2 regions of the Bacillus sp. KH172YL63 genome follow, and region 2 is predicted to be linked to the other one. Evidence: a T-box and tRNA genes for the amino acid it is inferred to sense, from the RefSeq annotation. Region 2 holds a T-box; the other holds one or more tRNA genes.
What was found. A T-box is a leader RNA that pairs with one kind of tRNA and senses whether it is charged. The one in region 2 lies ahead of tyrS (tyrosine--tRNA ligase), so its partner is inferred to be a tRNA-Tyr.
Positions count from the first base shown of each region.

Region 1: it has a tRNA-Tyr gene. The T-box ahead of tyrS (tyrosine--tRNA ligase) is inferred to sense a tRNA for this amino acid. The anticodon was not compared.

Region 1 covers NZ_AP022842.1:172,534-187,785, forward strand. The annotation lists rRNA gene KH172YL63_RS00955 (16S ribosomal RNA) at 1-1,374, shown strand, start outside; rRNA gene KH172YL63_RS00960 (23S ribosomal RNA) at 1,568-4,503, shown strand; rRNA gene rrf (5S ribosomal RNA) at 4,654-4,770, shown strand; tRNA gene KH172YL63_RS00970 (tRNA-Asn) at 4,779-4,853, shown strand; tRNA gene KH172YL63_RS00975 (tRNA-Thr) at 4,856-4,928, shown strand; tRNA gene KH172YL63_RS00980 (tRNA-Glu) at 4,948-5,022, shown strand; tRNA gene KH172YL63_RS00985 (tRNA-Val) at 5,050-5,125, shown strand; tRNA gene KH172YL63_RS00990 (tRNA-Thr) at 5,157-5,232, shown strand; tRNA gene KH172YL63_RS00995 (tRNA-Tyr) at 5,244-5,327, shown strand; tRNA gene KH172YL63_RS01000 (tRNA-Gln) at 5,396-5,470, shown strand; tRNA gene KH172YL63_RS01005 (tRNA-Lys) at 5,476-5,548, shown strand; tRNA gene KH172YL63_RS01010 (tRNA-Ala) at 5,605-5,680, shown strand; gene rocF (arginase) at 6,414-7,316, shown strand; gene KH172YL63_RS01020 (aspartyl-phosphate phosphatase Spo0E family protein) at 7,377-7,538, opposite strand; gene sigW (RNA polymerase sigma factor SigW) at 7,704-8,267, shown strand; gene KH172YL63_RS01030 (anti-sigma factor family protein) at 8,283-8,915, shown strand; gene cdaA (diadenylate cyclase CdaA) at 9,152-9,988, shown strand; gene KH172YL63_RS01040 (CdaR family protein) at 9,981-11,222, shown strand; gene glmM (phosphoglucosamine mutase) at 11,248-12,597, shown strand; gene glmS (glutamine--fructose-6-phosphate transaminase (isomerizing)) at 13,444-15,246, shown strand.
Region 2 covers NZ_AP022842.1:3,337,518-3,352,769, forward strand. The annotation lists gene KH172YL63_RS17105 (sensor domain-containing diguanylate cyclase) at 1-1,401, opposite strand, end outside; gene rpsD (30S ribosomal protein S4) at 2,066-2,668, shown strand; gene KH172YL63_RS17115 (ABC transporter ATP-binding protein) at 2,817-3,569, opposite strand; gene KH172YL63_RS17120 (ABC transporter ATP-binding protein) at 3,569-4,378, opposite strand; gene nikC (nickel transporter permease) at 4,378-5,190, opposite strand; gene nikB (nickel ABC transporter permease) at 5,160-6,128, opposite strand; gene nikA (nickel ABC transporter substrate-binding protein) at 6,128-7,651, opposite strand; gene KH172YL63_RS17140 (DMT family transporter) at 7,675-8,544, opposite strand; gene KH172YL63_RS17145 (opine metallophore biosynthesis dehydrogenase) at 8,541-9,755, opposite strand; gene KH172YL63_RS17150 (nicotianamine synthase family protein) at 9,760-10,560, opposite strand; gene tyrS (tyrosine--tRNA ligase) at 11,037-12,299, opposite strand; T-box leader at 12,371-12,580, opposite strand; gene KH172YL63_RS17160 (transglycosylase domain-containing protein) at 12,762-15,252, shown strand, end outside.

The sequences.
Region 1 (15,252 bases), 1.1 Mb from region 2:
GGATAATTCATTCCCTCGCATGAGGGAATGTTGAAAGGTGGCTTTAGCTACCACTTACAGATGGACCCGCGGCGCATTAGCTAGTTGGTGAGGTAACGGCTCACCAAGGCGACGATGCGTAGCCGACCTGAGAGGGTGATCGGCCACACTGGGACTGAGACACGGCCCAGACTCCTACGGGAGGCAGCAGTAGGGAATCTTCCGCAATGGACGAAAGTCTGACGGAGCAACGCCGCGTGAGTGATGAAGGTTTTCGGATCGTAAAGCTCTGTTGTTAGGGAAGAACAAGTGCCGTTCGAATAGGGCGGCACCTTGACGGTACCTAACCAGAAAGCCACGGCTAACTACGTGCCAGCAGCCGCGGTAATACGTAGGTGGCAAGCGTTGTCCGGAATTATTGGGCGTAAAGCGCGCGCAGGTGGTTCCTTAAGTCTGATGTGAAAGCCCACGGCTCAACCGTGGAGGGTCATTGGAAACTGGGGAACTTGAGTGCAGAAGAGGAAAGTGGAATTCCAAGTGTAGCGGTGAAATGCGTAGATATTTGGAGGAACACCAGTGGCGAAGGCGACTTTCTGGTCTGTAACTGACACTGAGGCGCGAAAGCGTGGGGAGCAAACAGGATTAGATACCCTGGTAGTCCACGCCGTAAACGATGAGTGCTAAGTGTTAGGGGTTTCCGCCCCTTAGTGCTGCAGCTAACGCATTAAGCACTCCGCCTGGGGAGTACGGTCGCAAGACTGAAACTCAAAGGAATTGACGGGGCCCGCACAAGCGGTGGAGCATGTGGTTTAATTCGAAGCAACGCGAAGAACCTTACCAGGTCTTGACATCCTCTGACAACCCTAGAGATAGGGCTTTCCCCTTCGGGGACAGAGTGACAGGTGGTGCATGGTTGTCGTCAGCTCGTGTCGTGAGATGTTGGGTTAAGTCCCGCAACGAGCGCAACCCTTGATCTTAGTTGCCAGCATTCAGTTGGGCACTCTAGGATGACTGCCGGTGACAAACCGGAGGAAGGTGGGGATGACGTCAAATCATCATGCCCCTTATGACCTGGGCTACACACGTGCTACAATGGACGGTACAAAGGGCTGCAAGACCGCGAGGTTTAGCCAATCCCATAAAACCGTTCTCAGTTCGGATTGCAGGCTGCAACTCGCCTGCATGAAGCTGGAATCGCTAGTAATCGCGGATCAGCATGCCGCGGTGAATACGTTCCCGGGCCTTGTACACACCGCCCGTCACACCACGAGAGTTTGTAACACCCGAAGTCGGTGAGGTAACCTTTGGAGCCAGCCGCCTAAGGTGGGACAGATGATTGGGGTGAAGTCGTAACAAGGTAGCCGTATCGGAAGGTGCGGCTGGATCACCTCCTTTCTAAGGAAGATTTACTAAAACGTTTGACAGTCGAAGTTTTGTTCAGTTTTGATGGTTTAATTATCATCAAAACTTTTTGTCTCTTCTGAGACAGAAATTTGTTCTTTGAAAACTAGATAAAGATAAATTGATAGTCAAGAAAATTACCGAGTATCGCCATTTTAGGTTTTAAACCTTATGTAACAACCAATTCGGTTAAGTTATGAAGGGCGCACGGTGGATGCCTTGGCACTAGGAGCCGACGAAGGACGGGACTAACACCGATATGCTTTGGGGAGCTGTAAGTGAGCTTTGATCCAGAGATTTCCGAATGGGGAACCCATTGTTCGTAATGGAACAATATCCATACTTGAATACATAGAGTATGGAAGGCAGACCCAGGGAACTGAAACATCTAAGTACCTGGAGGAAGAGAAAGCAATTGCGATTCCCTGAGTAGCGGCGAGCGAAACGGGATGTAGCCCAAACCAAGAGGCTTGCCTCTTGGGGTTGTAGGACACTCTATACGGAGTTACAAAGGAATGAAGTAGACGAAGAAGTCTGGAAAGGCTCGTCAAAGAAGGTAACAACCCTGTAGTTGAAACTTCATTCTCTCTTGAGTGGATCCTGAGTACGGCGGAACACGTGAAATTCCGTCGGAATCTGGGAGGACCATCTCCCAAGGCTAAATACTACCTAGTGACCGATAGTGAACCAGTACCGTGAGGGAAAGGTGAAAAGCACCCCGGAAGGGGGAGTGAAATAGAACCTGAAACCGTGTGCCTACAAGTAGTCAGAGCCCGTTAACGGGTGATGGCGTGCCTTTTGTAGAATGAACCGGCGAGTTACGATCCCATGCAAGGTTAAGTTGATAAGACGGAGCCGCAGCGAAAGCGAGTCTGAATAGGGCGAATTTTAGTATGTGGTCGTAGACCCGAAACCAGGTGATCTACCCATGTCCAGGATGAAGTTCAGGTAACACTGAATGGAGGTCCGAACCCACGCACGTTGAAAAGTGCGGGGATGAGGTGTGGGTAGCGGAGAAATTCCAATCGAACTTGGAGATAGCTGGTTCTCTCCGAAATAGCTTTAGGGCTAGCCTCATGTGTAAGAGTCTTGGAGGTAGAGCACTGTTTGGACTAGGGGCCCTCATCGGGTTACCGAATTCAGACAAACTCCGAATGCCAAAGACTTATCCATGGGAGTCAGACTGCGAGTGATAAGATCCGTAGTCGAAAGGGAAACAGCCCAGACCACCAGCTAAGGTCCCAAAGTATACGTTAAGTGGAAAAGGATGTGGAGTTGCTTAGACAACCAGGATGTTGGCTTAGAAGCAGCCACCATTTAAAGAGTGCGTAATAGCTCACTGGTCGAGTGACTCTGCGCCGAAAATGTACCGGGGCTAAACGTATCACCGAAGCTGTGGATTGACACCTTTAGGTGTCAGTGGTAGGAGAGCGTTCTAAGGACTGCGAAGCTAGACCGTAAGGACTGGTGGAGTGCTTAGAAGTGAGAATGCCGGTATGAGTAGCGAAAGATGGGTGAGAATCCCATCCACCGAATGCCTAAGGTTTCCTGAGGAAGGCTCGTCCGCTCAGGGTTAGTCAGGACCTAAGTCGAGGCCGATAGGCGTAGACGATGGACAACAGGTTGATATTCCTGTACCACCTCTTTCCGTTTGAGCAATGGGGGACGCAGGAGGATAGGGTAAGCGCACTGCTGGATATGTGCGTCTAAGCAGTTAGGCTGATGATGAGGCAAATCCCGTCATCGTGAAGGCTGAGCTGTGATAGCGAGCGAATTATAGTAGCGAAGTTCCTGATTCCACACTGCCAAGAAAAGCCTCTAGCGAGGGAAAAAGGTGCCTGTACCGCAAACCGACACAGGTAGGCGAGGAGAGAATCCTAAGGTGAGCGAGAGAACTCTCGTTAAGGAACTCGGCAAAATGACCCCGTAACTTCGGGAGAAGGGGTGCTCTGGTAGGGTGCAAGCCCGAGAGAGCCGCAGTGAATAGGCCCAGGCGACTGTTTAGCAAAAACACAGGTCTCTGCGAAGCCGTAAGGCGAAGTATAGGGGCTGACGCCTGCCCGGTGCTGGAAGGTTAAGAGGAGTGCTTAGCGCAAGCGAAGGTGCGAATCGAAGCCCCAGTAAACGGCGGCCGTAACTATAACGGTCCTAAGGTAGCGAAATTCCTTGTCGGGTAAGTTCCGACCCGCACGAAAGGCGTAACGATCTGGGCACTGTCTCAACGAGAGACTCGGTGAAATTATAGTACCTGTGAAGATGCAGGTTACCCGCGACAGGACGGAAAGACCCCGTGGAGCTTTACTGTAGCCTGATATTGAATTTTGGTACAGCTTGTACAGGATAGGTAGGAGCCTTGGAAACCGGAGCGCCAGCTTCGGTGGAGGCATCGGTGGGATACTACCCTGGCTGTATTGAAATTCTAACCCGCGCCCCTTATCGGGGTGGGAGACAGTGTCAGGTGGGCAGTTTGACTGGGGCGGTCGCCTCCTAAAGAGTAACGGAGGCGCCCAAAGGTTCCCCTCAGAATGGTTGGAAATCATTCGCAGAGTGTAAAGGCACAAGGGAGCTTGACTGCGAGACCTACAAGTCGAGCAGGGACGAAAGTCGGGCTTAGTGATCCGGTGGTTCCGCATGGAAGGGCCATCGCTCAACGGATAAAAGCTACCCCGGGGATAACAGGCTTATCTCCCCCAAGAGTCCACATCGACGGGGAGGTTTGGCACCTCGATGTCGGCTCATCGCATCCTGGGGCTGTAGTCGGTCCCAAGGGTTGGGCTGTTCGCCCATTAAAGCGGTACGCGAGCTGGGTTCAGAACGTCGTGAGACAGTTCGGTCCCTATCCGTCGTGGGCGCAGGAAATTTGAGAGGAGCTGTCCTTAGTACGAGAGGACCGGGATGGACGCACCGCTGGTGTACCAGTTGTCTTGCCAAAGGCATCGCTGGGTAGCTATGTGCGGAAGGGATAAGTGCTGAAAGCATCTAAGCATGAAGCCCCCTCGAGATGAGATTTCCCATCACGTAAGTGAGTAAGATCCCTAGAAGATGACTAGGTAGATAGGTCAGAGATGGAAGCATGGCGACATGTGGAGTTGACTGATACTAATCGATCGAGGACTTAACCACAAAGAGTCATATTTATATGAACAATCGGCTGATATTCGGCTTTCTTGACATCAATCCTTTATCTAGTTTTCAGGGAATAAATTTTTAAATTTAGCCCTTGAAAATTTCACAAAATATTATATAATAATATTTGTCATTGTAAGCAATTAGTCTGGTGACTATGGCGAAGAGGTCACACCCGTTCCCATGCCGAACACGGAAGTTAAGCTCTTCAGCGCCGATGGTAGTTGGGGGATCTCCCCCTGTGAGAGTAGGACGTCGCCAGGCAATATCATTCCGCAGTAGCTCAGTGGTAGAGCTATCGGCTGTTAACCGATCGGTCGCAAGTTCGAATCTTGCCTGCGGAGCCATTGCTTCCATAGCTCAGCAGGTAGAGTGCTTCCATGGTAAGGAAGAGGTCACCGGTTCGAGCCCGGTTGGAAGCTTTTATTCTTTTTATAGTAAGGCCCATTGGTCAAGCGGTTAAGACACCGCCCTTTCACGGCGGTAACACGGGTTCGAATCCCGTATGGGTCACCATTTTCTTTTCTAAACGAATTACATACCGGAGGATTAGCTCAGCTGGGAGAGCATCTGCCTTACAAGCAGAGGGTCGGCGGTTCGATCCCGTCATCCTCCACCATCTTTACTTATAATGTTTGATAACCATATATGCCGGTGTAGCTCAACTGGTAGAGCAACTGACTTGTAATCAGTAGGTTGGGGGTTCAAGTCCTCTTGCCGGCACCATTTTTTTAGCTGGAGGGGTAGCGAAGTGGCTAAACGCGGCGGACTGTAAATCCGCTCCTTCGGGTTCGGCAGTTCGAATCTGCCCCCCTCCACCATTTTGTATATTCATGTGTAAAATGGACATCCTATAAATGTCCCTTTTTTATGCCATTCAAGTCAATATTGGGCTATAGCCAAGCGGTAAGGCATCGCACTTTGACTGCGACATGCGTTGGTTCGAATCCAGCTAGCCCAGCCATTTACGAGCCATTAGCTCAGTTGGTAGAGCATCTGACTTTTAATCAGAGGGTCGAAGGTTCGAATCCTTCATGGCTCATCACAGAATTTCTCACATCGTTTGGTGTGGGAATTTCTCTATACATTGATATTTATGGGGCCTTAGCTCAGCTGGGAGAGCGCCTGCTTTGCACGCAGGAGGTCAGCGGTTCGATCCCGCTAGGCTCCACCATACATACGACATGATTAAGCCTTGAATCTCTCAGGAGATTTGAGGTTTTTTTGTTTATATAGGTTTAAACGGGGGAGTTATCTGCAGTTTTTGTGCTCGCTGGTGGAGATGAGTGCTGATTGTTATTGATTTGTAGGTGTTTGTTTTCAAAAGGGAGAGGCTTCTCTCTTAGAATCAGAGTATATTTTCAAAAACGAGGAACTTCTTTTCAAAAATCCGGATTTATTTTCAAAACGAGGGACTTATTTTCAAAAATACAGATATATTTTCAAAAGGCTCTGTTCGCATAGATTGTTGCTATTATTAGACGAACATGTGAGCATCTTCGGGAATTTGAGACTATGGAATGAAAAAATTCCCATAGCAATGAATCAAGGGCAATGTGCTTCATTGACGTTAATCACTACTCTTCAAAAAATGAATAAGCAGTTAATTCATTGAATTTCCGGTTTTTATCCTCGATGGTTGATTGGAGCGGAAGATGCTCATCGCCAACCCCGCGGAAAGCGAGCATCTGGAGCGGAAATCAACCGCATCTGACTTTTTTAAAAGCCACAATGTTTACGAAAACAGCCTTTCAAAACCGCCACCGCCAACCCAATCCCTTTTAAAAAAGCATCAGTTTATGTAACCCCCACTCCCGCATATATATACACAATCTTGTCCAGTTGAGTCATCGAGCCATATATGGATACAATAGAGGTAGATATATTTAGAATAGGGGGAATTTTTGATGAAGAAAAATATTTCAATTATCGGTGTGCCGATGGATTTGGGGCAAATGCGAAGAGGTGTCGACATGGGGCCGAGTGCGATCCGTTATGCCGGGATTGTCGAGCGTCTGGAGAACCTTGGTTATGAGATCCGTGACCTTGGAGATATCGAAATCGGTCAGGCTGAACGAGTACATAATAACCCGGATACAAACCTGCGTAATTTGAAAGCGGTTGCTGAAGCGAGTGAGACGCTTGCAGGCAAGGTGGATGATGTTATTGGAAGCGGGGAGTTCCCACTGATCTTTGGCGGGGATCACAGTATCGCAATCGGGACGCTTGCAGGCGTTTCACCACATTATGAGAACCTCGGGGTCATCTGGTACGATGCCCACGGTGATTTGAATACAGGGGATACATCTCCTTCTGGAAACATCCACGGGATGCCGCTTGCGGTCAGTCTTGGCATCGGTCATGAAGCTTTGACGGGGATCGGGCAGCAGTCACCTAAGATCAAGCCTGAGAACATCGTCATCATAGGCGCACGCTCGCTGGATGAAGGTGAAAGGGAGTTGATCAAGGAAAAGGGCATCAAGGTATATACGATGCATGAGATTGACCGTCTTGGCATGACAAAGGTGATGGAGGAATCGATTGATTACTTGAAGGGCCGGACAGACGGGGTTCATTTATCACTGGATCTGGACGGCCTGGATCCAAGTGACGCTCCTGGTGTCGGTACACCAGTACTTGGAGGCATCAGCTACCGTGAGAGTCATCTTGCGATGGAGATGCTCGAGGAGTCGGGAATGATCACATCGGCAGAGTTCGTGGAGGTCAATCCGATCCTTGATGAGAAGAATAAGACGGCGACAGTGGCCGTTGCCTTGATGGGGTCATTATTCGGAGAGAAACTTTTATAAAACGGATAAACAAAAAAGGCTGGGAACCATTCTGGGTTTCCAGCCTTAATGCTTGTCCGATCAATGATGTTTGACCACTTGGTATTGGTTTAATAGGTCGTCAAGACGAGTACTCAAATCAACGACTTGTTCATCGGCAAATGATGATTTGAGGGCGAGTTCGACCATTTGGCGACGACAGTCTTCAATCTGAAATAATAAATCATTTAACCTTCCACTCATTTTGACCCCTCCCGCAAAAGAAATATTAGTCCCTTTATACCCCTTTTCTAATAAATGTAAACACACATCCGCAAAAATTTGTTAGGATTATATTATAAAAAAAATGAAACCTTTTAATAGGGTATTGCGTATATAAATATAGCCGCATAGAGCGGAGGTTGTGAAATGGAAGCATTAGTGAAAAAGCGGATCAAGCAAGTGTTGAAAGGTGATCAGAACGCCTTTGCAGAATTAGTTGAACTTTATAAGGATAAAGTGTTCCAAATCTGCTACAGGATGCTAGGGAACCGTCATGAGGCGGAAGACATTGCCCAGGAAGCATTCATCAGGGCGTTTGTGAATATTGAAACCTTTAATCAGAAGAGAAAGTTTTCTACGTGGCTGTTTCGGATTGCGACGAATCTTTGCATCGACAGGATACGGAAGAAGAAGCCGGACTATTTCCTGGATGCAGAAGTCGCAGGTACGGAAGGTTTGACGATGTACTCGCAGGTCGCTGCGGATGTACAGCTCCCTGAAGATGAAGTAGAGAATATGGAGCTGCAGGAAACGATTCAGATGGAAATTTCGAAGCTGCCGGAGAAATATCGATCGGTCATCGTTTTAAAATACATCGAGGAGCTGCCTCTTCAAGAGATAAGCGAGATATTGGACCTGCCCCTTGGCACGGTCAAAACACGGGTACATAGAGGGCGTGAAGCTCTCAGAAAACAATTACGATCACTGTAGAGAGGGTGAGTGAATATGAAACCTTGTCCTGAAGAAATCATCGAGTATATGCACGATTATTTAGATGGAGATTTAAATAGAGAGAAAGAAGAAATGTTGAAGCATCATTTGCAGGAATGCAGCGAATGCCAGCATCACTTCCATGAGTTGAAAAAAGCGATTGCGTTCGTGCAGAGCACATCCCATATCAGTGCGCCTGCAGATTTCACCGATAAAGTCATGTCCAGATTGCCGAAAGAGAAGAAAAAGGTCGGGGTGCAAAGATGGTTCCGCCATCACCCGCTGCTCACTGCAGCCGCCTTATTCCTGTTCTTCATGACCGGAAGTTTCCTTACTTCATGGAATGATGATCAGGATTTCTCCTTTACGAAAAATGCGAAATTAGTCGTGGAGGATCATACGGTGGTCGTCCCTGAAGGGGAAGTCGTAAATGGGGACCTCATGGTACGTAACGGCGATGTGAAAATAGAAGGAAAAGTGACCGGGAATGTCACAGTCATCAACGGAAAGCAGTATTTGGCTTCAGCCGGGAGTGTGACAGGCGAGATCCATGAAATCGACGAAGCGTTCGAGTGGCTTTGGTACCAGATTAAAAAAGGGGCTAAAGATACGTTGGATTGGGGAAATTCGCAACTTGAAGAAAAGTAAGATAAAATAAGGGGGATGGAAACGAAGGTCCGTCCCCAAAAGGGCTGACACTTTAGATTTCCGTGTCAGTTTTTTTATGCAAAAACGTGAGTCCATGATAGAGAAAGAAAGAGTCATGGGGCCGTGGGTGTCTTTCATTTGAGTGTGATGAAATGTGCTATAATAGGAACGTTACGAAAATGGAGAAGCCACACATGGCGGCTTACGCTTTCGATTAAGCTATTGGAGGATGTAATATGCCGTTTATCGATATTTTTTCGGATTACTCCGCGCTGGATTATGTCTCTGATATTGTAGATATACTCGTGGTATGGTTTGTAATCTATAAACTGATCATGCTGATTAAAGGAACGAAAGCAGTACAGTTATTAAAAGGTATTTTTGTCATCATCATCGTCAGGGGCCTGAGCAGTATCTTTGGACTTGATACGCTGGGCTGGATGATGGAACAAGCCCTCACATGGGGTTTCCTTGCCATCATCATCATCTTCCAGCCTGAACTCCGCAGGGCGCTTGAACAGCTCGGCAGGGGGCGCCTGTTCTCAAGATCGGGCCTTCAGGAAGAGGAAGAGCAGGAACAGATGATCGAATCGATGACAAAAGCCGTAAGTTATATGGCAAAGCGCCGGATCGGGGCACTCTTGACTCTTGAAAGGGAGACAGGGATGAGTGATTATATCGAAACCGGTATCCCGCTCGATGCGAAGATCACGTCGCAGCTGCTCATAAACATCTTTATCCCCAACACACCTCTCCACGACGGAGCGGTGATCATACAGAAGAACCAAATCGCAGCGGCGGCCTGCTATCTGCCTTTATCGGAAAGCCCTTTTATTTCAAAGGAGCTTGGAACGAGGCATAGGGCGGCGCTTGGTGTGAGTGAAGTGACCGACAGTATCACGATCGTTGTTTCAGAAGAAACGGGAGCCATCTCCATTACAAAGAATGGAGAGTTGCATCGCGACCTCTCTTTGGAGCGCTTCAAAGAAATCCTGACTGTAGAGCTCATTGGCGATAAAACGAATGCTTCCTCAACGAAATGGAGCTTTAGGGGGAAGAAAGAAAATGGATAAATTCATGGAAAGTCGTTGGTTCATGCGGATCGTCGGACTGTTATTGGCGTTCATCCTCTATTTATCGGTCAACTTCGATGATATTCAGAAGACTGCCAACAATGGGAGCGGGAACGCTCAGAATGCGATTGAAACGATCCAGGATGTGCCGCTTGAGGTGTTCTATGACAGTGAGAATCTTGAAGTGTCCGGTTTGCCTGATACGGTGAATGTGACCATTGAAGGCTCTAAAGCCATCGTACAGCAAACGAAGACGTTGAAGGATTTTCAAGTATATGTGGACTTGAATGATATTGAGATCGGTGAACACAGAGTCGAACTCCAGATTCAAAATATGAATGAAAAACTGGAAGTGAAGCTTGATCCCGATTTTGCCAACATATCCGTAAGGGAAAAAGTGACAGAGGAATTCACGATCGAACCTAAGTTCAACGACAGCAGCCTCTCAAACGGTTATGAAGCAGAAGGCCTTGCCGTTGATCCGAAGACAGTGAAAGTGACTGGCTCCAAGGAAGAAGTGGAGCGGATCGCCTATGTGATCGCCACACTTGATCTTGATGAGGAGATCAATGAAAATGTGACACGGGAAGCCCGCGTACAGGTGCTAGACCGTGAATACAATAAGCTGAATGTGAAGATTGAGCCTGAAGTGGTGGATGTGACGGTATCGGTTGTCAACCCGAGCAAGAGTGTACCGGTGACCGTGAAACAAATCGGCAGCCTGCCAAAAGGCACGACGTTGAAATCCATCTCCGTGGAACCGAAAGAGGCAACGATTTTCGGAAGACAGGAGATTCTCGACAAAGTCGATGAATTGCTGGCTGAGATCGACCTTTCCAAAATCAAAAAGGATTCAACCATCACGGTTCCTCTTTCCCTGCAGGAAGGCTTGAATAAAGTCGCTCCTGAGGAAGTGAAGATCAAGGTGGATGTGGATACGACCGAAGAGAAGAATCTATCAGGGCTTGAAATCAAACCTGAAGGACTGGGCGACGATTATGACTATATGATCATGTCACCTGAAGGCGGCGTCGTCGACGTGGCACTGAAAGGTCAGAACGGGGAAGTGGACAATGTCACGAAAGAAGACTTCTCCCTCGCCCTCGACCTTTCTGGGCTTGAGCCTGGTGAACATGAAGTCGAAATAGATGCAGATGGACCGGACAATATAGAATGGACCCTATCGCACAAAACCGTAAAAATAGAAATCAAAGAAAAGAACACATCAGCATAAGGGCTGTAAAAAGGAGAGAATGACAATGGGTAAGTATTTTGGAACTGATGGAGTAAGAGGTGTAGCGAATACGGAACTGACACCGGAATTAGCATTTAAGCTTGGACGATTCGGTGGATATGTTCTGACAAAGGATGCTACACGTCCCAAAATATTGATTGGTCGGGATACCCGGATTTCCGGACATATGCTTGAAGGTGCACTGGTAGCGGGACTTCTATCAATCGGAGCTGAAGTCATGCGTCTTGGCGTCATCTCAACGCCGGGTGTGGCATATTTAACAAAAGCATTGGGGGCTCAGGCAGGAGTCATGATCTCCGCGTCCCATAACCCTGTTGGAGATAACGGAATCAAATTCTTCGGTCCGGACGGCTTCAAGCTGTCGGATGCACAGGAATATGAAATTGAAGACCTGCTGGATCAGGCTGAAGACAAGCTTCCACGTCCGATCGGAGCCGACTTGGGTCAGGTAAGCGACTATTTCGAAGGCGGCCAGAAATATCTGCAATATTTAAAGCAATCAGTCGACGAAGATTTCGATGGTTTACATATTGCGTTGGATTGTGCACACGGTGCAACATCCGCCCTTGCGACACATCTGTTTGCTGACCTTGATGCAGACATCTCCACGATGGGGGCGTCTCCAAATGGATTGAACATCAATGAAGGTGTGGGATCGACTCACCCTGAAACTCTTGCTGAGATGGTGAAGGAAAAAGGAGCGGACGTTGGATTTGCCTTTGACGGAGACGGAGACCGCATCATCGCCATCGATGAGCACGGTGAAATCGTCGATGGAGACCAGATCATGTACATTTGCGGTAAATACCTGAAATCACAAGGTCAACTGAAGCAATCGACGGTCGTATCCACGGTCATGAGCAACCTCGGTTTCCATAAAGGACTTGAGGAAAACGGCATCCAAAGCATCCAGACGGCTGTCGGTGACCGCTATGTAGTGGAAGAAATGAAGAAGCATGGCTACACGCTCGGCGGAGAGCAATCTGGCCACATCATCTTCCTTGACTACAACACAACCGGTGACGGACTGTTGACGGGCATCCAGCTTGCCAACATCATGAAGGTGACAGGTAAGTCACTATCAGAACTGGCAGGGGAAATGCAGAAATTCCCTCAGAAGCTTGTGAACGTACGGGTGACAGACAAGCATCACGTGACCGACAACGAAACCGTCAAACAAGTGATCGAGAAGGTTGAAGAAGAAATGAACGGAAACGGCCGCATCCTGGTACGCCCTTCAGGAACCGAGCCACTTGTCCGCGTCATGGCTGAAGCGCCTACAGAAGAACTGTGTGAGCGCTACGTCAATGAAATCGTACAAGTCGTCGACCAAGAAATGGGTCTGAACGAATAGCTGAATTTATATGCATAAGGGGTCAATACGTGCCCCTTATGCATATTTAATTAGTAGGGTTTTTTGATGATGTGGTAGTCGTATCGGCTGCAGGGTGTGGAGATTTTTCGACAAAGTGCTCATATATTTGAAATGGAGATCATATTTCAAAATCCCGGATCATAAACGTCTGAAAGCGGCTCATATATTGAAAAAGCGGATTATAAATATGGAAAGCCGGCTCATATATCAGTCCAGCAGGAAGATTGATCGAGTAAACGTACCACGGAGACCTTCATTTGACCCGTTCCAGATGATATATTGAAGAAAAGCAGCTCGATTTCGGTTTTTTTGAGAGGAAAATAAAGAAAAAACCATTTTTTTTCTGACTGGAGATCTCATCAAGCCGCTCTTCATTCTTTTAACAAACGGGTTTAACACCATTCTGTGTCGGGAACATGACAATGTGATGACAACTGTTTGATATTGTCAGGTTTTTATTGACTGGGGGAATCGTGCTGGTGTATGATGATTTTGTTTTCATTTTTGAAATTTAATGGAAATGTGAGTCAAGCAGGAAAGGTGGATTGTAAGGTAACGATATATAAAGCGCCAGGACTGGATGATGGATACGAAAAGGATCATCTAGTTGACGAGGTGGAGGTTTATCGAGCATTCGGCGGATGCCTCCCGGTTCGTACAGTCACCGGACCGAAAGTTTCTTTCTTAAAACGTTGAGGCAACTTGACGGACAAAGGGAAGAAAAAAGTGACAAACGTAAATACTAATGACAAACAGAGATAAGGGGGCAAGTTCGCCCCAAAAGAGTTCTTGCCCCCTTGCATGTTCAGGGAGGATAAATTAATTATGTGTGGAATTGTTGGATATATTGGAAATTCAGATACGAAAGAAATTCTTTTAAAAGGTCTTGAGAAGCTTGAGTACCGCGGATATGATTCTGCCGGTATCGCCGTTCAAAACGATGAAGGCATCCATGTGTTCAAGGAGAAGGGCCGCATTGCAGACCTTCGCGGAATCGTGGATAACAGTGTAGCTAGCAACACAGGAATCGGACACACCCGCTGGGCTACCCACGGCGTACCGAGCCAGGTGAACGCTCACCCTCATCAAAGCAACTCAGGCCGCTTCACAATCGTTCACAACGGAGTCATCGAAAACTACTCCCAGCTTAAGCGTGAATATTTAACAGACGTCACGTTCAAGAGTGATACGGATACAGAAGTCATCGTACAGCTTATTGACAAGATTGTACAAGAAGGAAACACGGTGGAAGAAGCTTTCCGTCAAACGTTAATGCTTCTTAAAGGCTCTTATGCCATTGCCCTTTTAGACAGTGAAAACGATGAAACCATCTATGTTGCGAAGAACAAAAGCCCGCTTCTAGTCGGTCTTGGAGAAGACTTCAACGTTGTAGCAAGTGATGCAATGGCGATGATCCAGGTAACGGACCAGTATGTTGAGCTGATGGATAAAGAAATGGTCATCGTAAAGAAAGATAAAGTTGAGATCCAAAATCTGATCGGTGAAGTGATGGAACGTGCTCCTTACACGGCTGAGATCGATGCCAGTGATATCGAAAAAGGAACATACCCTCACTATATGCTGAAAGAAATCGACGAGCAGCCATTAGTGATGCGTAAAATCATCCAGGCTTACCAAAACGAGAACAACGAGCTTCACATCGATGAGCCGATCGTCGGCGCGATGAAAGAAGCGGACCGTGTCTACATCATTGCATGTGGAACGAGCTACCACGCTGGTCTTGTCGGAAAGCAATTCATCGAGAAGAGTGCAGGGATCCCTGTTGAGGTCCATGTAGCAAGTGAATTCAGCTATAACATGCCTTTACTTTCTAAAAAGCCATTGTTCATCTTCATCTCACAAAGTGGTGAAACGGCTGATAGCCGTGCCGTACTTGTTCAAGTGAAAGAGCTTGGCCATAAGTCATTAACAATCACAAACGTTGCTGGATCTACTCTTTCACGTGAAGCGGATTACACATTGCTTCTTCATGCAGGTCCTGAAATCGCTGTTGCTTCAACGAAAGCATACACGGCTCAGCTTGCGGTTCTTGCCATCCTTGCCCATGTTTCAGGTCAAGCATGCGGAACGAACCAAAGCTTCGACCTTGTACAGGAACTTGGTATCGTTGCGACTGCGATGGAAGCACTGTGCGACACGAAAGAAGAGTTTGAAGATATCGCCCGCGAATATCTGTCTACAACGCGCAACTGCTTCTTCATCGGCCGCTCACTTGACTTCTATGTTGGTCTTGAAGGTGCACTGAAGCTGAAAGAAATCTCTTACATCCAGGCAGAAGGATTTGCCGGTGGAGAGCTTAAACACGGTACGATCGCCCTTATCGAAGAAGGTACACCGATCGTTGCCCTTGCAACACAAGAAGAAGTAAACCTGGGCATCAGAGGAAACGTGAAAGAGGTAGTCGCCCGTGGCGCCAACCCTTGCATCATTTCCATGAAAGGCCTAGAAGACGAAGAAGATCGCTTCGTCATCCCAGAGGTTAACCCATTGTTATCACCTCTTATCTCTGTCATCCCATTACAATTAATTTCTTACTACGCTGCCCTGCACCGCGATTGCGATGTAGATAAGCCACGTAACCTGGCTAAGTCGGTTACGGTTGAGTAAGGATTG
Region 2 (15,252 bases):
CGACTCCATTTCCTCATCAAGATAATTCCTTGCAAACAGCTTCGTCATATGATCGGTGATGACCATCTGCTCCAGCTTTTCACGGAGTGTGGCATTGGTGATCGCAAGGGTGGAGTGATGGATGAACGACTGCAGCAGCTTATACATGTCGAATGAGAACATATACGGCTCTTCATGGAGCACGATACAAAAACCGATAAGGCTTTCATTCTGGACCATCGGAACGGCCATGATCGAAGGGAATTCGATCCCTTCCTCAAACCGGTCGCTGACATCCCCGAGGAAGATCGCATCCTTCTCCTTCTCGATCCGCTTCCTCACATATGCAATATACTTGGCCCCGCTTTTCTCGAAAAAGATCGGGGAGCTTTCTTTCAACGTGCGGCATTCCCCTTTATCAAGAAAAACAAACCCGATCGCAGACGCCTGGAAGGAACGTTGAATCTGGTTCTTCAGGAACATGACCGTTTCTGACAAACGAAGATTCGTGTTCAACTGATGGGACGTTTCATTGATCAGCTGCAAATCGGTGATGAGCCGCTTTGACTGTTCATAAAGCTTGGCATTCTCCAGGGCGCTCCCTGCCGTATAGGCAAGGAGCCGGATGAACTCGATCTTTTGATCGGTGAAGGTGGCGTGGGATCTTGACTTCACTTCAAGCACCCCATAGATTCCCTGCTTCCCTTTCAGCGGGGCAAAAAGGACATTCCCCTCCCCCGTTTCGATCGTGCCGTTGACAAACGCCTGCATGGCCGACTCATTCGCTTGATCAAAATCAAAGCTCTTGATCGGGAGTGCACCGAAATCATAGCGGTCATTCGACAACAGCAGATGGAAGTCATCAACGGGGAAGACTTCTTTCAGCGTTTCGATGACCTGAACGAGTAGCCTGTGGACATCCCTGGTGGAATGGAAGATTTCCGTCACTTTGAACAATTCCCTGTGCCGTCTCTCTTCTTCGAGCACGTTCTGGATATCGCCTATACTCTGCAGGAATTGACTGCTTGCGTCCCTGAATGAATGAAGAAATACCTCATCCGTGATTCTTTTCCCGTCCTGCCACTTTAATAACAGGATCGCCAAAGGACTTCCATCCCGGTTCGGAAAGTGGAACTTCATCGGTCCGCTGCCGTCGCACTCGATTGTCACCGGGTCAAGAAGATATTCTTCTTTCGTTTCGGCAAGCGTGACCGGGGCATCCTCATGTCCGGAATGATAGAGGTAATAAGCAGAATCGATATGAAAATATAAGCAGGCCCAGTCGATATCCAGGCAGTCTTTAAGAACCGTCAGCCACTGATTCAATTGGGCGGAATCGTCCGTCTCGGCTGACATGACTTCATATAATAAATCGAATAGCTTTGATTTGTATTCATGCAATGATTGTTGAATAACGTACATATTTTCTCACCCACACCTGAAAGGTTTGTGAAACGACTTGTCCAGCGCGGCACCGGATTAGGATGATTGGCCGCATATGGAACAGCTGCCCCATACGAAAGCACCAAACATTCTGAAAACTGAATATCCATTTCAGCATAGATCCGATGAAACACCATGTATTCTTTTATCCAATGGCACGCATTTTTAAACCGGGAAACCATTCCCGGTTCTTATATATTCAATATTTTTACCTAATTAACATAATTTACAATATTATTATATCACAGAAAATGACTTTTGAACTATTTAGTTTCCGTTATTATGTACGACAAAATCATTGGTATTTCATCATGATCATACAATACGATATTTATGATAGACTTCCTTCTATAGTATTAGAATCGTTTGTGATCGATCACTGTCCAACCTCCGCGACTTCAGGAGAAACTTAAAATACTTCCTTGACTTCTATTCTCTCACGTCATATAATATTCTTTGTGTAAAATAATGCAGCTTCAGTGAAGTCCTTTATGATCGTATTTTGTTCCTCTACCTATTGAGGTGTATCTTGTAACCCTCTGCTGCTAGGGCGAAGGTACATGAAAACAAAATGCACATAATTGTTTATTCACAGGTGTTTTTATTTTACAACAAAATAAAAACAATAAAGGAGGAGTCATTCATGGCTCGATATACTGGCCCAAGCTGGAAATTATCTCGTCGTCTTGGAATCTCTCTAAGCGGTACGGGTAAAGAATTAGAAAAGCGTCCTTACGCTCCAGGACAACACGGTCCTAACCAACGCAAAAAAATCTCTGAGTACGGTTTACAACTTCAAGAGAAGCAAAAACTTCGTCACATGTACGGAGTAACTGAGCGTCAATTCCGTAACCTATTTGACCAAGCTGGCAAATTACAAGGTAAACACGGTGAAAACTTCATGGCGCTACTTGAGTGCCGTCTTGATAACGTTGTTTATCGTTTAGGTCTTGCACGCACTCGTCGTCAAGCTCGTCAACTTGTTAACCACGGTCACGTTACAGTGAACGGATCTCGCGTAGATATCCCTTCATTCCGCGTACTACCTGGTCAAACAATCTCAGTTCGTGAAAAATCAGCTAACCTTGACATCATCAAAGAAGCAATGGAAGTGAACAGCTTTGTTCCTGAATTCCTAACTTTCGATGCTGACAAGTTAGAAGGTACATTCACTCGCCTTCCTGAGCGTGCTGAACTACCAGCTGAAATCAATGAAGCTCTTATCGTTGAGTTCTACTCTCGTTAATCTTTGTGAGAAAAACACTGTCCTTATGGGCAGTGTTTTTTTGTATGTGCAAAACTCATTTCGCAGAGAAGCCCTTCACCACACCGACCCCATGAAATCAAAAAATCCGAATGCACGATGAGCATTCGGATTTTTCAATATGTCCGGTCTAGACAAACACCCTGATCAACTCCTGTGTATAGGGGTGCCTTTCTTCAGCGAAGATGTCTTCTTTTTGAAAGGAGTCACGTATGCCTCCATCTTTCATGACAAGAATCCTGTCACTCATATATGCCGCGGCGGCGAGGTCATGGGTAATGAACAGGAACGCAAGTCCCAGTTCTTCCTGCAAATCTTTGAAAAGATTCAGGATCGATGCCTGGACTGACACATCGAGGCTAGCGGTCGGCTCATCGAGAATAAGGAGGGGCGGTTTTGTGCTGACGGCACGGGCGATGTTCACCCGCTGTTTCATCCCACCGCTTAATTCATGGGGGTATGCGTCGAGCGTCCATAAAGGAAGCCTGACCATATCAAGCAGCTCCTCTCCTTTCCTTCTTCTTTGATGCCTGCCGTAGGATTGCTGCATATCGAGTGCTTCCATAAGGGAATCTATGATCTTCAGCTTTGGATTCAAGGAAGCAGAGGGCTGCTGGAAGACGGCTTGGAGATTTCTTCCCGTTTTACGGCGAAAGCTCCCTTTTATCATTGAAATGGGTGTGGAAAGGAACTCTATCTTCCCCCGATCAACATCTTCCAAACCTAATAAGCAGTGGGCAAGCGTGCTTTTTCCGCTCCCGCTTTCACCAACGAGACCTACGCACTCTCCCTTACTGATCGAGAAGGATACATCTTTTATCACAGGTGTTCCCAACTGATAGGATTTTGTCAATTCTTTTGCCAGTAATAGCTCATTTTCCACTAACACATTCCCTCCCTTTCTCCCGTCCACAGGCGGCGACGGCTCTCGGGTAGTTCCGGGAGCGACTGGAGGAGCTTGTGTGTATAAGGGTGTGAAGGAGCGGACAATACGTCCTGGGCAAAACCACTCTCCACGATTTTCCCCTTCTCCATCACCCCGATGCGGTCTGCATATTTTTTCACTTTTCTCAGATCATGGGTAATGAACAGGACCGAGCAATTCGTTTCTTTCACCATGTCATCCAGAAGCTTCAGAATATGAGCGGCCGTGATGCTGTCGAGCGCTGTTGTGATTTCGTCGGCGACCAGCAGGGACGGCTTCAGCATCATCGCGATTGCAATCGAGGCACGCTGGAGCTGACCGCCGCTCAATTGAAAAGGATAACTTCCGTACACTTTCTCCTCAGGCAGCTTCACCCTTTTCAACGCTTCCAAAGCACTTATTCTCCTTTCGGTCCCCTTCAATGAAGTGTGTGCACGGAGCACTTCATCAAACTGTTTTCCTATTTTCATAAAAGGGGTGAACGCACCCTGATAGTCCTGAAAGACATATGACAGTCCATGTCCGAGCATACATGACTTCTCACGGCGGTTCATGTTGACCATGTCCCTCCCTTGAAACCTGATGCTTCCTGCCTTCATGTGCAGGGAGGACGGCAGGAGTCCCCCGATCGATAAGCTAGTGATGCTTTTTCCGCTTCCGCTCTCACCGACCAGGCCGTACCATTCCCCACTTTCAATGGTAAAAGAAATATGATCGACAAGCGGTCTATTTTGATTGCAGATGGTCAAATCGGTTACTTCGAGCATCATGCTCCCTCCTTTTTCACATCGAATCGGTCCCTCAAATGGTCTCCGGCCAGATTGAACATCAGGACGACGATGACGATGGCGAATCCTGGAATGTACATCAGATGTGGGGCGTTGTGAAAATAGGCCCGGCCGTCATTAAGCATGGCTCCCCATTCCGGTGACGGGGGCTGGGCACCGAGGCCGATATAGGAAAGGGCTGCGATCATCAGGATCACTTTCCCAAGATCCAATGTGCAAAGGACGAGGACATGACCTGCCACATGGGGGAGGAGGTGTTTCCTCATCGCTTTGAAACCTGGCACCCCATTGAGTGCTGCAATTTTCATATAATCCTTCTTCTTTTCCGTTAATACCGTGCTCCGGACCAAGCGGGCATAGCTCGTCCATTTCACAAGGACGATCGCCCACATGAGGTTCAGCATCCCCGGCCCAAGCAGCCCGCTCAACACAATCGCCACGATAAAATCGGGAAACGCCATCACAGCGTCGGTCACCCTCATGAACATCCTGTCGATCAAGCCGCCGAAATAGCCGGATATCAATCCTGCCGGCACCCCGATCAGCAGGACCATTCCCATGATGATCAAGCTGATCCCGACCGTTGTATAAGCACCTTCGAGTATCCGTGATAAGACGTCCCTCCCAAGATGATCCGTCCCGAGCAGGTGGTCCTTGCTCATCGTCTGAAGCCTGTTGCCCGGGTCCACTTGAAGCGGATCATAAGGAGAAAGGGATGGGGCCAAAGCGAAAAGAATGAAGCATAATCCAAGCGCGCCAATCAGCCGGCGCTTTTTTCCCGTTCGTACCATTGCCGCTTCACCTCCTTCAGCCTGATTTCAGGGTGGAGAAAGCGGTAGGAAGCATCGACCGTCAAATTGATCATCATGACAAGCAGCCCCATGAAAAAGATGTACCCTTGAATGACAGGGTAATCCCGTTCCAATATACTGTCTACCACAAGCTTTCCGATTCCCGGGTATGCAAACAGCACTTCGATGACGACGGTTCCGCCGAGCAGGCTCCCAAGGCTCACCCCAAACATCGTGATGACCGGCGTAAGGCTGTGACGGAAAGCATGGGCAAAAAAGACACGTTTCCTTGATAATCCCCTCGCCCTCGCTGCACGGACAAAATCCTGCCCCAGGCTGTCAAGTAAGCTCGAGCGCAGGATCCTTACATATACAGCTGACATGGCAAGACCAAGCGTCACTGACGGAAGGATCAGGTGGGTAAACGTCCCCATTCCCATTGACGGGAGCATGCCGAGCTTCACCGCAAACAAATCAATCAGCAGTAGCCCCATCCAAAAGCTCGGAACCGATGCGCCGAGCAAGGCGAACACCCTGCTCAGCTGATCAATCCATCTGTTCCGGCAAACGGCAGCAAGGCTTCCAAGCGGCACCGATATGACCGTCATGACAACAAGGGACATCATCGTCAGTTGCACTGTGGCAGGAAGCCTGTCCAACAGTTCATCCATGACCGGCTGCTTCGTTGTGTACGATTCTCCCAAATCCCATCGAAAGAACTTCAGCATCCATCTCCCGTATTGAATATACAACGGTTCATTCAGGCCGAGTTCCCGCCTGAGCAATTCTTTCTGTTCCCCGGAGACCGCCACCTCATCGGTTTGGAGCATTGCATCCAAAGGGTCGCCGGGGGCCAGATGAATGAATGTAAAGCTCACAAACGACAGGACGGTCAGGAACAGAATAAACTCCGTAACCCTCCTTGCGATCAAATTCATCAGTTCACGACATCCAAATCATTCGTCAGCATATAAAATTCACTTTTACTCGTCACCCAGTTCTTTACATGTTCTTTATAAGCGACAACATTGCTTGGATGGACGATGAACGAATGAAGGAACTCTTCATTGATGATGTCACTTGCCTCCATGGCAAGCTTCTGCCTCTTTTGTTGATCCACCGTACCGTTCAATGTTTGGATCGTTTTTTGCAATTCCTTATGTTCAATCCTTCCTGCATCATGAAGATAACCGCCTGGCATGTAAGCCGTATGAAGGAAATAGCTTGCATCTCCACGTGGAGCAGTCAGAAGGCTGTATGTGGAAATGTCCCAATCGTCCTTTGAAGCCATTTCTTCATCAATGTTTTCAACCTGCTGAATCGTCATCTCGATCCCGAGTTCCTTTGCGTTGGACTGAAGGATCTGTGCCATCAGCGGAAGTTCCGGACGGTACGAATAAGTAATGATTTTCAACGAAAGCTCTTCTCCATCTTTCATTGCTTTGCCGTCCTTCCATTCCACACCGGCATGAGCAAGGTGCTTCTTCGCTTCCTTCAGATCAAACACTTTCGTTTCATTGTTGGCAAATGGCAACTCAGATACGAATGGACCCCCTGCCGGCTTGCCAAATCCTGCAAGGGTGCTGTCCACAACCTCTTCCCTGTCGATCATATAATCGAAGGCTTTCCGGATATGTTTATCTCCGAAAATGCCGTCAAAATTATAAAGCAGCATCTGCGCCCGGATACCCGGCACCACATCGGCCTTGATCGAGTCATCTTTCTTCAGCTCCTCCATGCTTTCAAAAGCAGGACGGTACACGACATCGGCATCCCCCGATTGAAGGGCAAGGGTGCGGGCATTGGCGTCATCATTGAAGGTAAGCACTACTTTCTCAAGCTTCGGCTTGCCGTCCCAGTACTCCTCATAACGCTCAAGTTCGACTTTGCTGTCCGCTTTGAAGGAAGTGATTTTGAATGGCCCGGTACCGACCGGGTCTGTGTTTGTCTCTTTTTCGTCCACATCGATGATCGCGGTATTCGGATGGACAAGTTCAGACGGCAGCTCAGGCAGCGGCTGTTCCAGGGAAAGGGTCAGGATCTGTCCGTCAGCCTCTACCTGATTGATCTTCAGTGCAGACTTCATCGCTTCACTGACGTCAATATTTCTTTCCAACGATTTCTTGACTGCCTCAGCGTCAAGCTTCTTTCCATTTTGGAAAGTGACATCGTCCCGAATGGTGAAAGTCCACGTTTTTCCTCCATCGACGCTTTCCCATTTCTCTGCAAGCCAAGGCTCGAGTTTCAACTCTTCATTGATTTTCACCAGTGTTTCAGCTATCCCTGCACGCACCGGCGTATAGTTCAAGTGGGGATCCATCGTATCGCTCGGGAATTTGGACAGGAACGTCAACTCCTTCTTTTCTTCTGTCTCTGCTTTCTCACTTGACGAACATGCCGCAGCGAACAGGACGATGAACCCAATCATCATCCAGGCGGCCAATGTTTTCTTTGACATCATGTATTCTCCTTTTCGTCTATCCTTTATTTTTTTGGTAAAGCGACCACTGCTGATGGCCGTGTTTGCTTCTTTCGTGACAGTAATATACAGGCTGCGACGATCAAGATGCCTCCGGAAATCGTGTATATATCGGGAATTTCTGTCCAGAACAGGAATCCCCACAGTGCATTGAACACAATTCCGATGTAACGGGCAATCTCGACGACAACAACCTTTTCATGGGTGAAGGCGCTCGTCAGAAACACCTGTCCGATGAGGGATACCACCCCGATCGCAATCAGGAACATGGTATCGCTCAGCGACGGGATGACGAAGCTGTCCCACATGATCGGCAGCGCCACAATCGTTCCTGCTGCCAGAAAATAGAATACAATTTCATAAGAATGATGGGTTTTACTTAAATACCGGATGCTCGTTGCCGCTCCCCCCGCGAATAAGGCACCAAGCACACCGACCAACGCATGAACGGAATAAGAGCTGTACACACCCGGTTTTGCCACCAGCACAATCCCTGCTACGACAAGGGGAAGGATTATGAGAACCCCTTTCGGAACCTTTTCTTTTAAAAATAAAAAGGAAAACAGGACCGCGAAGAACGGGGACAAATGTGCGAGTATGCTTGCATCTGCCAGCGTGATCTGTGAAATCGTATAAAAATAAGCGAGCAGATAAAATGCACCGAGCATCCCTCTCAGGATAAGCATCGGGATTCCGGTCCGGGAAAACGGAACGCTTCTCCGCTTCATGATAAGAAAGATAAGGGCAGCTCCTATGAAACTCCTGAAAAATACGACTTCAGACGACGGGATCGAGTCCCCCACGCCTTTTACCAGGGCATTCATGATGCTGAAAATCAAGGAAGACAGAATCGCTAACAGTACACCGTTTTTCATACAGCCCCCTCCCCTCCGTCAGGACAGAAGCCTGCGATGATCCTTCCGGTTTCTTTCTGCCACCCGTTAACCCGCCGTTCAAACCTGGTGATCAATTCCCCGGTCATTGACAAGCTGACGCCGCATTCCCGCCCCAATCTACTGATGACCTTCAATTTCTTGTAATCCTCCAACGGAATCCGGGGCAGCACCCATTCACCGGCTTCATTCTGAGATATCTGCTGATACGGCACCTTCGAAAACTCAAAATATCTTCCCTCCACATCCGGTTCCGAATACGGATCAATCAGCAGGGAAGCATAGCGTATGTATAACAAATATTCCTGTTTCACTGTTTCAAAGTCTATGAATCCATCAATATCAGCGCGGGAAAGCGAAGCCTCCCTCACCGGATAATTATCATCATGGAGAAATTGAAGCAGGTTGACCGGCTCTCCCCCAAGCTTTTCGACAAGAACAGAACATTCTTTCCACAGCTTGACCATGTCAGAAATGGCCGAGGGAGTGACAGGCCCTTCCGGATACAGCTTGTACAATGACTTGACCGACCGGGTTTCGGCCAACGTCTCATCCAGCGAGAAGTCATTTATAAAGAACGGGGGATGAACATATGTCGTAATGTTTCTGCACTCAGCTTCAATCGGAGCGTCTTTCACCACTACATCAATACCGGTTGGACCCAATAACTGCTTCACCTTTTCCAGCCCGGTCCCGGTCCTGTTGGATGCTGCATATATCCTTTTCTTGACGGCTTTTGTAAAAGCGATGAATGAATTCTCTTTAAACTTTGTTGCAGCATAGTAGTTTGACAGACTGATGACTTCCACCTGCTGATGCCGAATGATGCTCTCCGCCGCCCGGTTTGCCCCCATTCCAGGTGACAGCAGCATGACCGTTTGCACCCGTGATCGCTTATGGATTTCAAGCGACTCGAGGATGTCACCATACGCGTCATCCGGTGTGCAAAGAATAATTGTAGAATACCGGTCAGGGACTTTCGTAAATCCATCGTAATAACGTGAGACGCTCACTTCTCCTGACATGGCTGGTCTGTCCTTCGCCTCTGCTTTCAGGACGCAATTCTCCTTCAGTTTCCTGAACCGGCTGCCGGGGCGGCTTGCGACCGACACGTCCCCCTTCCAGGCACGTCCTGCAAGTACCGCCGTCTGGACAGCTGCAGGACCGGCCCCGATAATTAATGTATGTTCCACTCTCTCACGCCCTTTCTTCTGTCCATTCATTTGTTCTGACCAATAAGAGCGTGTCGTAAATGGCATCACCCTCTTGCAGGCTTTGACTCCATCCGTTCAAACACGTCTCCTCAAGGGGGTAGTTGAATACGGATTTCAAACCGTTCCCGTAGCGGACGACCACTTTCGCCCCTTCTTCCACCTTTTCCTTCAGTTCTTCAATCACTTCGAGTTTGTTTTTGACGAGTGAAGCGATAAATACGTGTGTAATCCCATTCAAATCAGGATATTGATGAATTTCCCCGTGCAGGAAAGACAGCTGGGATTCAAGCCCTGTCAGCCTTGCCACTTCCTTCGACAACGTGATCGCCTCTTGATCGAAATCAAGGCAGATGACGCTTGCACCGGTTTCCTGCGCCATCGTGAGTGCGCTTGTCGGAAATGCCCCGGAGCCGATGAACAGCACCTTTGAGTCACTATGTATATGATATTGGCGGTACTCTTCCCTGACCGATTCTGAAAGGGAAGACAAATAACGTCCAAGACTCCGTTGCCCTGCAGAGAGAGACTGATATTTCTCCATGTCACACAACGCACTCACTGACGTTTCTCTCAACTTCTCAGACAGCTCCTTGATTTCATGCAGCGAGCCCCACTCTTTCCACCTCCCGTCATTTTCTTCACTTTTAATGAACCCACACAGCTCATCAAGTTTTTGCCTCAACAATTCGTAACACTCATCACATTCCCTTGAGTAATCTGCGAGCAGTGAAATCTCGAACTCAATGACCTGCAGCGCGCACAGAAGTTCATATTTCGTTTTCATCACGCTTCACCTCAATCTGTTGTAGTTCCCCTTCTAAGTAATAAAACGAAATCATTACGATTTTTAAAATATAAATTATGAATCGTTCTATCCTTTTCAGTTATGTATAGCCTCCAGCGTGTAACACTCACCTCCCTACCTTTGTCATTGTACAAGCCGGTTGTGAAGATAAATTGAAATTTTTAGGAAATAGATCTTTTTTCCTGAGGTCACCTCAATAAAACGAAATCATTACGATTTAAAAGATAAATAAAATCCTTTCCCTATTCTTGTTGAAGCATTAAGTCGTCCACCGCCCATAATCGTAATCGTTACGTTTTACAAAAGGCTAACGATATTAAACCACATATCCTCCCTGTTGACAACTCCGACCAAACTCCCATTTACAGTAATATGAGTGGCGGTTCAGGTAAAAAAAGCACGGCACCCGCTCTCATGGCAAGAACGGATACCGCACTGATAGATTCTATTTTCTATTATACGTACTGAACCCGGAAATATTTCTTCTTTCCGCGGCGGATGATCGTGAATTGTCCTTCGATCTTGTCGGCTTCACCCATTACATGCTGAAGATCAGTCACACGTTCTCCGTTGATGTAAATCGCACCGTTTCCTACGTCTTCACGGGCCTGACGCTTGGAAGGAGAAATCTTGGCGTTGACGAGAAGGTCGATCAAACCGATTTCTTCTCCTTTTGCCTGTTCAAATGAAGGGACATCCTTGAATCCTTCGAGGATCTCAGAAGCAGATAATGACTTGATGTCACCGCTGAACAGCGCCTGGGTGATGCGGATCGCCTGATCAAGGGCTTCTTCACCGTGGATCAGCTTCGTCATTTCTTCTGCGAGCGCTTTTTGCGCCTTGCGAAGATGAGGCTCGGTTTCAACAGACTGTGCAAGGGCGTCGATTTCTTCATGAGACAGGAACGTGAAGTATTTCAAGTATTTCACCACGTCCGCATCTGCAGCATTGATCCAGAACTGGTAGAACTCGTAAGGAGACGTTTTCTTCGGATCAAGCCACACCGCTCCGCTTTCCGTTTTACCGAATTTCGTCCCGTCTGCTTTCGTCACAAGCGGAATCGTGAATCCGAATGCCTTCGTTTCTTCTTCATGTGTACGTCTGATCAGTTCAAGACCAGTCGTGATATTGCCCCACTGATCGCTTCCCCCGATCTGAAGCTTACAGTTGTAGTTGTCATACAAGTGGTTGAAGTCAAGCGCCTGCAGGATCGTGTACGTGAACTCGGTGAAAGAGATCCCAGACTCAAGGCGGGATGAAATCGTATCTTTCGCGAGCATGTAGTTCACCCCGACATGCTTACCGTAATCACGCAGGAACGTGACGACGTCCATCGCGCCGATCCAGTCGTAGTTGTTCACCATGACCGCACCGTTGTCACCTTCGAAATCAAAGATGCTCTCAAGCTGATTCTTGATGGCTGCCACATTCCCCTGGATCGCTTCAATCGTCTGCAGTTTACGCTCTTCATTCTTCCCGCTCGGATCACCGATCAAGCCTGTTGCGCCCCCGACCAACACAAGAGGACGATGCCCTTGATTTTGGAAACGGCGGAGCGTCAGGAATGGAAGCAGATGACCGATGTGCATGCTGTCTGCCGTCGGATCGATCCCGCAGTAAATCGAAATGCTCTCTTTATTCAATACGTCCTTCAGTCCTTCAGCATCTGTTTGCTGATACGTGATTCCACGCCATTCCAAATCTTTTAGTAAATCCATCCTATTTTCCTCCTTTTTGGTAAAATGTGCAGCAATACCCTTTTTAGACAATAAAAAAGTCCCTGCATATATGCAGGGACGCTGTCGCGCGGTACCACCCAAATTAAGGAATACATCCTTCACTCATCGAAGATAACGGCTTCCACCGTTTGCTGCTACTTATAGGTTCACAGCAAAAGCTCCAGGATGTAATTCATCTGCCATTTGTGTCAGTTTCCAGCAACCACTGACTCTCTATGTAACAGGGAAGGCAGACTACTCGTTCCTCTCATTGCGATCACACATTTATGGTTGAAATCCACCTTTTCAGCGGACTTTCATTCTTATCACTATATAAGGTTTTTACCATATCCACACATAATAGTCAACTTCACTTGCTGTAAAACTTCCATATCATTTGACTTTTTACCACAGCCTTCCTGTAAATATGCTATAATGGGAATGTTCTGGGGGGAATGATATATGAAGGAAAAATGGAACTTATTACTCGAAAAATTAGACCCTGCAATCAGGTTCTTTTCAAATACCAGATTTCAGAAACGAGCAAGAATTACATACGGCGTATTTTGGAACCTGTCCCTGATCCTTGTTGTCACACTCATTTTAGGATTTGCGTTTGCAGGAGGCGTCGGAGCGGGTTATTTCGCTTCCCTCGTCAAGGAAGAACCGATCCGTCCTTATGACCAGATGAAAAAGGACATCTACAACTATGAAGAAACATCACGCCTTTACTTCTCCGACGATGTATATCTCGGAAAGCTCCGGACAGACCTCGAACGTGAAGAAGTGAAGCTCGAAGATATCTCAGAAGATCTGCGGAATGCGGTCATTGCAACGGAAGATGAATATTTCAAGGAACATAACGGAGTCGTGCCGAAAGCGATCATGCGTGCCGTCCTCCAGGAGTTCACGAATTCATCTACCCAATCGGGTGGAAGTACCCTCACCCAACAACTGATCAAGAACCAGATCCTGACGAATGAAGTATCGTTCGAACGGAAAGCAAAGGAAATCCTCCTTGCCCTTCGCCTGGAGCGATTCTTCGATAAAGACGAAATACTGGAAGCCTATCTGAACGTGGCGACACTTGGCCGTAATTCATCAGGTCAAAACATCGCCGGCGTCCAGTCAGCTGCCAAAGGGATCTTCGGCGTGGAAGCAAAGGATTTAACCCTGCCACAGGCTGCTTTCATCGCGGGACTTCCACAGGCACCGTTCTCGTACACACCATTCAAGAACAACGGTGAAGTCAAAGAAAATCTCGAAGCCGGGATGAGCCGTAAAAACACGGTCCTCTACCGGATGCACCGGGAAGGCTACATCACCCAAAAGCAATACGACGATGCCGTCGCCTATGACATCACGAAAGACTTCGTCGAACCAAAGCCATCACCACAGGAGCAGTATCCATGGCTGACTGCCGAGCTTGAAAGCCGTGCAGTCGATATCATGATGAACGTCCTTGCTGAAAAAGACGGCTACTCAAAAGAAGATCTTAAGAACAATGATGAGCTCGAAGACAAATACCGGACGCTTGCCGACCGGAACGTACGCCAAAGCGGCTACGAGATCCACTCGACCATCAATAAAAAGATTTATGATCAAATGCAGAAAACAAAAGACGCCTACGAAATGTACGGACCAACCAAGACGATCACTAAAACGGATCCAGAAACCGGAGAAGAAGTAGAAGTGGAGCAGCCGGTCCAGGTCGGCGCAATGATGATCGAAAATAAAACAGGACGCATCATCAGCTTCATCGGCGGCCGTGATTTCAAACTGGAGCAGATCAACCATGCCACCCAGTCACACAGATCGAACGGTTCGACGATGAAACCGCTGCTTGCGTACGCACCGGCACTCGAATACGGCTACATCTCACCGGGATCACCGATTCCTGATGTGGCGGTCAACATCAACGGCTGGACACCTGAGAACTATTCATTCCGGGAGCGGGGACTGTTCCCTGCAAGATATGCCCTTGCAGAATCACTTAACCTCCCTGCCGTCAGAACGTATGCGAACATTTACAACCGAAATCCTTTCAAGGAATTCCTGCTGAAGATGGGCTTTTCTTCCCTTTCCAGCAGATATGACAATAACCTGTCCCTCACACTCGGTGCCACAACGACCGGTGTGACAGTCGAAGAAAACGTCAATGCCTACACAACATTCGCCAACGGCGGTAAGTTCCTCGACGCCTATATGATCGACAAGATCGTCGACAAAGACGGCAATGTCGTGTATGAGCACAAAGTTGATCCTGTGGATGTATTCAGTCCGCAAACGGCCTATCTCGCAATCGATATGATGAGGGATACGCTGAACCATTCACTAGGAACAGGACGCTATGCAAAAACCTTCCTGAATTTCGGATCAGACTGGGCCGGAAAATCAGGGACGAGTCAGGACTACAAGGACCACTGGTTCGTCGCATCCAATCCGAGCATCACATTCGGTACATGGTTCGGATATGACACACCTTCTTCCTTGAACACAGCCGGCTCACGTGCACAGTACGGACATTACGGACTGCGGAACATCCGCTTATGGTCATACCTGCTGAATGACACAAGAGCGCTCGCACCGGAACTGATTGATCCGGATGCACGATTCCAGCAGCCTGAAGGGGTTGTCAGAAGATCCTTCTGTTCGATCTCAGGATTGCTTCCATCAGAAGCGTGCAGTCAGGCAGGACTCGTGAAGAGTGACCTGTTCAACGCCAAATACGTCCCGACCAAGACAGACGACAGCCTGCTCATGAGCCGTTACGTCATGGTCAACGGAAAGAAATATCTGGCACTTCCTAACACACCGGCAGAATTCTCACAGCCTGGCGTCATCCTAAACCCGGACTTTGTGAAAAACATCTTCGGTGCTGTACCTGGAAATCCAGACAAACTGATTCCAGAAGGCGATGAACGTTTCAAAAACGTCCTCATCGCAGAAAATA